DNA from 2 places in the Stenotrophomonas sp. As-7 genome. Region 1 is predicted to be linked to the other one. Evidence: riboswitches for the same ligand, from Rfam matches in the RefSeq annotation. Region 1 holds a riboswitch; the other holds the start of a gene.
What was found. A riboswitch is a leader RNA that binds a small molecule or an ion and turns the genes downstream of it on or off. The one in region 1 is predicted to bind glycine.

Region 1 (3,405 bases):
CCGGTGGTCATGCCGCCGATGGTGGGAATGAACAGCCAGGCAAAGCCGCCTTCACCCAGATGCAGGTGCTGCATCACGATGGCCGGCGCCGAGGAGATGTACAGGAAGATGCCGCCGAAGCCGATGCTGCCGGCCAGCGCCAGGCGCAGGAAACGCGGGTTGAAACCGATGCGCACGTAGTCGCGCATCAACGTGCGTGGCGACAGTGCGACCCGTGCCTGCGCCGGATGGGTTTCCGGCAGGAAGCGCGCGGTGGCCGCCAGCAGCACCAGCGCGAATACCACCAGGAACCAGAAGATCAGCGGCCAGCCGGCACCGCTGAGCAGGATCCAGCCGCCGATGATCGGCGCGATGGCCGGGGCGATACCGAACAGCATCGACACTTGGCTCATCAGCCGCTGCGCGTCGTGGCCGTGGTACAGATCGCGGATCACCGCGCGGCCGACGATCATGCCGACACCGGCAGACAGGCCCTGCAGTGCGCGGAACGCCAGCAGCGTGGTCAGGTCGGTGGACAACGCACAGCCAACCGAGGCACCGACGAAGATCACCAGGCCGCCGAGGATCACCCGCTTGCGCCCCCAGGCATCGGACAGCGGGCCGTGGGCCAGGCTCATCAGGCCGTAGAACAGCAGGTAGACGCTGATGGTCTGCTGCACCGCCACCTCGTCCACCGCCAGGCGCTGGGCCAGCTGCGGAAACGCAGGAAAGATGGTGTCGATCGAGAACGGACCGAACATGGCCAGGCCAGCGAGCAACAGGGCCATGCGGCGGGTGGAAGGAGCAACAGCGGCGGTCATCGGGCAAGCGTCCGGCAGGGCCATGCGTGACACGCACGGCGGGCGCCGATCCCCTGCAGCAGGGACGGCGCCAGATGAATACGAGAATCCGACCATCATAGGTGGGGAATGCGTGCGACGCCATGCACGGGTGCACAGAACGCACGCCCGGGCCATCGGCCATTCAGGCCTGTGAGGCCGCTGCGGGCCACCGTCGGGCACCGGCAAGAGGCTATAATCGGCGGGCAACACGGTGGGAGAAGCAGGTCACCGCTGCCGAAGGCGCAACGCCCGTAATCGCTCAGGCCCGATACCACCCGTAACAGAACTCTGGAGAGACCGGTTCGATCCGGCGCCGAAGGGGCACGAAGCTGCGGTTTTCCGCGCTTTTAAACTCTCAGGCAAAAGGACAGAGGGGCGCCCGCAGACCGCCGACCGGCGGCTTGTGCCCGTGCGTGTGCCCTTTCCTGACGGATCCTTCGCCATGTCCCAGAACACCCCTTCCCTGCGTGAGCTCGAGCACCATTCGGCGTTCGTCGAGCGCCACATCGGCCCCAACGATGCCGAGATCGCGCAGATGCTCGGCGTCATCGGCCACGCATCGCTGGATGCGATGACCGATGCCATCGTCCCGGCCAAGATCAAGTCGCCGGCACCGCTGGCGCTGCCGGAGTCGATCACCGAAGTGCAGGCGCTGGCGAAGATCCGCGCGATCGCCGACAAGAACACCGTGCTGCGCAGTTTCATCGGCCAGGGCTACTACGGCACCCACACGCCGAACGTGATCCTGCGCAACATCCTGGAAAACCCGGCCTGGTACACCGCCTACACCCCGTACCAGGCGGAAATCTCGCAGGGCCGCATGGAAGCGCTGATCAACTTCCAGACCCTGTGCGCCGACCTGACCGGCATGGAAATCGCCAACGCCTCGCTGCTGGACGAAGCCACTGCCGCTGCTGAAGCGATGACCCTGGCCAAGCGCTCGGCCAAGTCGAAGTCGGACACCTTCTTCGTGCACGATGCCGTGCACCCGCAGACACTGGAACTGCTGCGTACCCGCGCCGAGCCCATGGGCATCGTGCTGCGCGTGGGCACCCCGGCCGAAGCGCTGGAAGCGGAAGCCTTCGGCCTGCTGCTGCAGTACCCGGATACCTTCGGCCAGGTCGGCGACTACAAGGCGCTGGTCGATGCCGTGCACGCGCGCGGCGGCCTGGTGGCCGTGGCCACCGACCTGCTGGCCCTGACCCTGCTGGCCGCCCCGGGCGAATGGGGTGCGGACATCGTGGTCGGCAACAGCCAGCGTTTCGGCGTGCCGTTCGGTTTCGGTGGCCCGCATGCGGCGTTCATGGCCTGCCGTGACGCCTACAAGCGTTCGATGCCGGGCCGTCTGATCGGTGTCTCGATCGACGCGCAGGGCAATCCGGCCTACCGCCTGACCCTGCAGACCCGCGAACAGCATATCCGCCGCGAGAAGGCCACCTCCAACATCTGTACCGCACAGGTGCTGCTGGCAGTGATGGCCTCGATGTACGCCGTCTACCACGGTCCGGAAGGCCTGACCCGCATCGCCCGCCGCACCCATCGCCTGGCCGCGATCCTGGCCAGCGCGCTGCGCACCGCCGGTGTGCAGGTCGGCGCCGACTTCTTCGACACGCTGCACGTGACCGGTGTCGACGCCGACGCGATCCATGCCAAGGCCCGTGCGGCCGGCTACAACCTGCGTGCGATCGACAGCAGCTCGGTGGGCATCAGCCTGGACGAGACCACCACCCGCGCCGACATCGTCGCCGTGGGCGCGCTGTTCGGTGCCAACGTTGATGTGGACGCGCTGGATGCCAGCACCGCCGACGCGCTGCCGGCCGGCCTGCTGCGCCAGTCCGCGTTCCTGACCCACCCGGTGTTCAATACCCACCACAGCGAGCACGAACTGCTGCGCTACCTGCGTTCGCTGGCCGACAAGGACCTGGCGATGGACCGCACGATGATCCCGCTGGGCTCGTGCACCATGAAGCTCAACGCCACCGCCGAAATGATTCCGGTGACCTGGCCGGAGTTCTCGCAGATCCACCCGCTGGTGCCGGCCGAGCAGGCGCTGGGCTACAAGGAACTGATCGATTCGCTGGAAGCGATGCTGGTCGAGTGCACCGGCTACGATGCCGTCAGCCTGCAGCCGAACTCCGGCGCGCAGGGCGAGTACGCCGGCCTGCTGGCGATCCGTGCCTACCACCGCTCGCGCGGCGAAGATCACCGTGACATCTGCCTGATCCCGGATTCGGCGCACGGCACCAACCCGGCCTCGGCACAGATGTGCGGCATGAAGGTCGTGGTCACCAAGACCGACGCCAACGGCAACGTCGACGTCGAGGACATCCGCCTCAACGCCGAGAAGTACAGCGACCGTCTGGCCGCGATCATGATGACCTACCCGTCCACGCACGGCGTGTTCGAGGAAGAGGTGGTGGAGATCTGCGAGATCATCCACAAGCACGGCGGCCAGGTGTACACCGACGGTGCCAACATGAACGCCCTGGTCGGCGTGGCCAAGCCGGGCAAGTGGGGTTCGGATGTTTCGCACCTGAACCTGCACAAGACCTTCTGCATCCCGCACGGCGGCGGCGGCCCGGGC
Region 2 (3,405 bases), 690 kb from region 1:
GCGACCAGTTCGTGCCCGCGCGCACCGTGGTCTGGGCCGCCGGCGTCGCGGCCTCGCCACTGGCGCGCACGCTGGACGTGCCGCTGGACCGCGCCGGACGCGTGCCGGTGCAGCCGGACCTGACCCTGCCCGGCCATCCCGAACTGTTCGTGGCCGGCGACCTGGCCGCACTGAGCCAGGCCAACGGCAAGCCGGTACCGGGCGTGGCTCCGGCCGCCAAGCAGATGGGCAAGTACGTGGCAGAAACGCTTCGCGCACGCCTGCACGACAAGCCCGCGCCGGGGCCGTTCAAGTACGCCGACTTCGGCAATCTGGCCACCATCGGCCGCATGGCTGCGATCGTGCACCTGGGCAAGCTGCAGCTGTCCGGTGTGCTGGCCTGGTGGTTCTGGCTGGCCGCGCACGTGTTCTTCCTGATCGGTTTCCGCAACCGCGTCGTGGTGCTGTTGAACTGGGCGGTGGCGTACTGGAGCTACCAGCGTAGTGCGCGGATCATTTTTGGCGATGACCGCGAAGACCGGCGGCCGAAGCGGTAGGTAGCGCGGGAGAGCGCCCTCGACCGTCACAGTAGATCCACGCCATGCGTGGATGAGTTTCTGTGCAGGTTGCATGTAGCGCAGCCACGCATGGGGGGGCTCTACTTCGGCTTCGGGTACCACAACGCGTTGACGATGACCCAGCGCTGGTCGAAGCGGCCCATGTGGAAGTAGTCGACGAACCACGGCGTTTCCAGCCGCACCGAGGCCGCGTTGCCGGTCACGTCCAGCACCGTGCAGCGGCGATCCCATTGATCCTTCGGGGTCTTCAGCGCGCCTTGTTTCGTCAACGCGACCAGCTCTTCCTTCGACATCCGGCGCAGGCCGAGGCGTTCGTCGGGCGTATCACCGAGCACCGCGCGCTTGGCCAGGTCCGGATGCAGGGAACGGGCGACTCGCTGCGGGTCGGCTTCAAGCTGTCCGTCGACGTAGTCGTGGCAGGTCGCTTCGATGGCGGCGATCGTGGCGGCGTCGGCAGCGGGGCTTGCTGCTGCGGAAAGCGCGAACAACAGGGCAATGGTGGACATCCGGGTCTCCAGCGCTGAGGGCTGGGCGATCATGGCATGGTCGGGAGCGCCCCATCCACGCATGGCGTGGATCTACTGCAACAGCCAGGCCAGCTTGCGCTCGCGCGGCTGCTGCTTGAGCTCCCATTCGGCGCGTGAGGCCGTTGCCCTGTCCGGGTATTCGCGTACCGCCAGCACCCGCAGCGGCGGACGCGACCGGGTATAGCGCGCCCCCTTGCCGGCCTGGTGGGCGGCGAAACGGGCCTGCACGTCGGTGCTGATGCCGGCGTAATAGCTGCCGTCGCGGCATTCGAGCAGGTACAGGAACCACGGGCGGGAAGGCGAAACCATGGTCGGATTATGCCGTGCTGCACTGCAGCGGATATACTGGCGCCCGAATGCAGGAGAGAGGCGCCGCGCTGGCGCCCGCCGAAGGCGCAGGCTCCCATGATCGCTCAGGCCGGTGGGCTGGAATCCCACCAACCATGCATTCGACTCGCCGAGCTGGAGAGAGGTCACCGGGCATGCCCGGGACGATCCGCCGAAGGGGCACGCGGCTCACGCCGCTGAACTCTCAGGCAAAAGGACAGCGGGAGCGGCACCGGTCATCGTCATCCCGTCGTTGCGCAGGCAACGGCGGTGGTCGCGCATGGCCGGCCCCACCGCGTCCGGAGCTTGTCCATGCTGCTGTCCATCATCTACCTGATCGCCATTTCCGCCGAAGCCATGACCGGTGCCCTGTCTGCAGGCCGCCGCCGCATGGACCTGTTCGGCGTGGTCATGATCGCCTGCGTCACCGCCCTCGGTGGCGGCTCGCTGCGCGACATCCTGCTCGGCCACTATCCACTGGGCTGGGTGAAACACCCCGAATACCTGGGTTTCACCGTGTGCGCGGCGCTGATCGCCACCTGGGTGGCGCGCTGGATGCATCACTTCCGCCGCACCTTCCTGGTGCTGGACGGGCTGGGCCTGATCGCCTTCACCCTGATCGGCTGCTCGATCGCGCGCGAGGCGGGCCATGCGCTGCCAATCGTGCTGATCGCCGGCATGCTCACCGGCGCCTTCGGCGGCGTGCTGCGCGACATCCTCTGCAACGAGGTACCGCTGATTTTCCAGAAAGAGCTGTACGCGATCATCTCGCTGCTGACCGGTGCGGTGTATCTGCTGTTGCTGCACTGGGGCGTGGCCGATGCCACGGCGATCCTGTGCTGCCTGGGCGGAGGGTTCGCCGTGCGCCTGCTGGCGATCCACTACCGCTGGGAAATGCCGAAGTTCGTGTACCACGACGAAGTGCATTGATCGTTTGACGGTGATGCCGGCCGTCAGTCGGCATTTCCGGCTGCGTTGCATGACCAAGGTCACGCGGCGACGGCCCGCGTAAACCGCTACCATTGGCGCCCCGTCGCACGCGCGACGGCATCCAGCCACGCCGCGTCCGCGGCCCCGCCAGACAATCCCCCTCCCCCGCTGCCCGTGGCCCTTCGTGGTGCCGACGGGCCCGCATGACCCTGCGTGCGCGCAGGGCGCAGGATGCCCCATGTCTGTCGCCGAAAACTCCCGCTTCCGCCGTGCCCGTCCGCTGCTGGTCGTTGCCGGTCTTGCCCTTGTCGCTGGCCTGGCGTGGTGGCTGTGGCCGCATGCCGAGGCGGACGGTGGCAAAGAAGCCGGTGGCGGCAAGGCAGTGCCGGTACGCATCGCCCGCGCCAGTGCCGAACCACTGGTGCTGCGGATGAAGGCGGTTGGTACGGTCACCCCGCTGCACAGCGTGGTGGTGCGCAGCCGCGTGGATGGCGAGCTGATGCGCCTGCATTTCCAGGAGGGTCAGCAGGTCAAGGCCGGTGACCTGCTGGCGCAGATCGATCCGCGCCCCTACCAGGTGAAGCTTGCGCACGCACAGGGTACGCAGCAGCAGAACCTGGCCGAGCTGGAGAATGCCGAGCGCCAGCTGCAGCGTTACCGCGAACTGCAGCGCCAGAACTACGTGTCCGCGCAGGAACTGAGCGACCAGCAGAGCAAGGTACGGCAGCTGCAGGGGCGTCGCCTCAGCGACCAGGCATCGGTGGATGAAGCACGACTGCAACTGCAGTACACGCGCATCGTCGCCCCTGTCAGCGGGCGTGTCGGCCTGCGGCGTTTGGACGTAGGCAACCTGGTGCATGCCAGCGATGCCGAAGGCCTGGTCACGCTGGCGCAGACCGCGCCGATCAGTGTGTTGTTCACCGTGCCCGAGCCGGAGCTTCCCGCGCTGCTCGATGCCGTACAGGCGCAGCCGGCGCTGGCGGTGGAAAGCTGGGACCGCGAAGAACGCCGGCAGCTTGCCAGCGGCACCCTGTCCAGCGTCGACAACCGCATCGATACCGCCA

Region 2: linked by a shared signal. The riboswitch ahead of QP457_RS19270 (trimeric intracellular cation channel family protein) and the one ahead of gcvP (aminomethyl-transferring glycine dehydrogenase) in region 1 are both predicted to bind glycine.

What each region holds. Positions count from the first base shown of each region.
Region 1 is NZ_CP127405.1:3,527,437-3,530,841, forward strand. Features, by position in the region: gene QP457_RS16245 (multidrug effflux MFS transporter) at 1-800, opposite strand, end outside; glycine riboswitch at 1,100-1,202, shown strand; gene gcvP (aminomethyl-transferring glycine dehydrogenase) at 1,264-3,405, shown strand, end outside.
Region 2 is NZ_CP127405.1:4,217,736-4,221,140, forward strand. Features, by position in the region: gene QP457_RS19255 (NAD(P)/FAD-dependent oxidoreductase) at 1-536, shown strand, start outside; gene QP457_RS19260 (nuclear transport factor 2 family protein) at 638-1,063, opposite strand; gene QP457_RS19265 (GIY-YIG nuclease family protein) at 1,136-1,393, opposite strand; glycine riboswitch at 1,434-1,523, shown strand; glycine riboswitch at 1,537-1,640, shown strand; gene QP457_RS19270 (trimeric intracellular cation channel family protein) at 1,724-2,341, shown strand; gene QP457_RS19275 (MdtA/MuxA family multidrug efflux RND transporter periplasmic adaptor subunit) at 2,580-3,405, shown strand, end outside.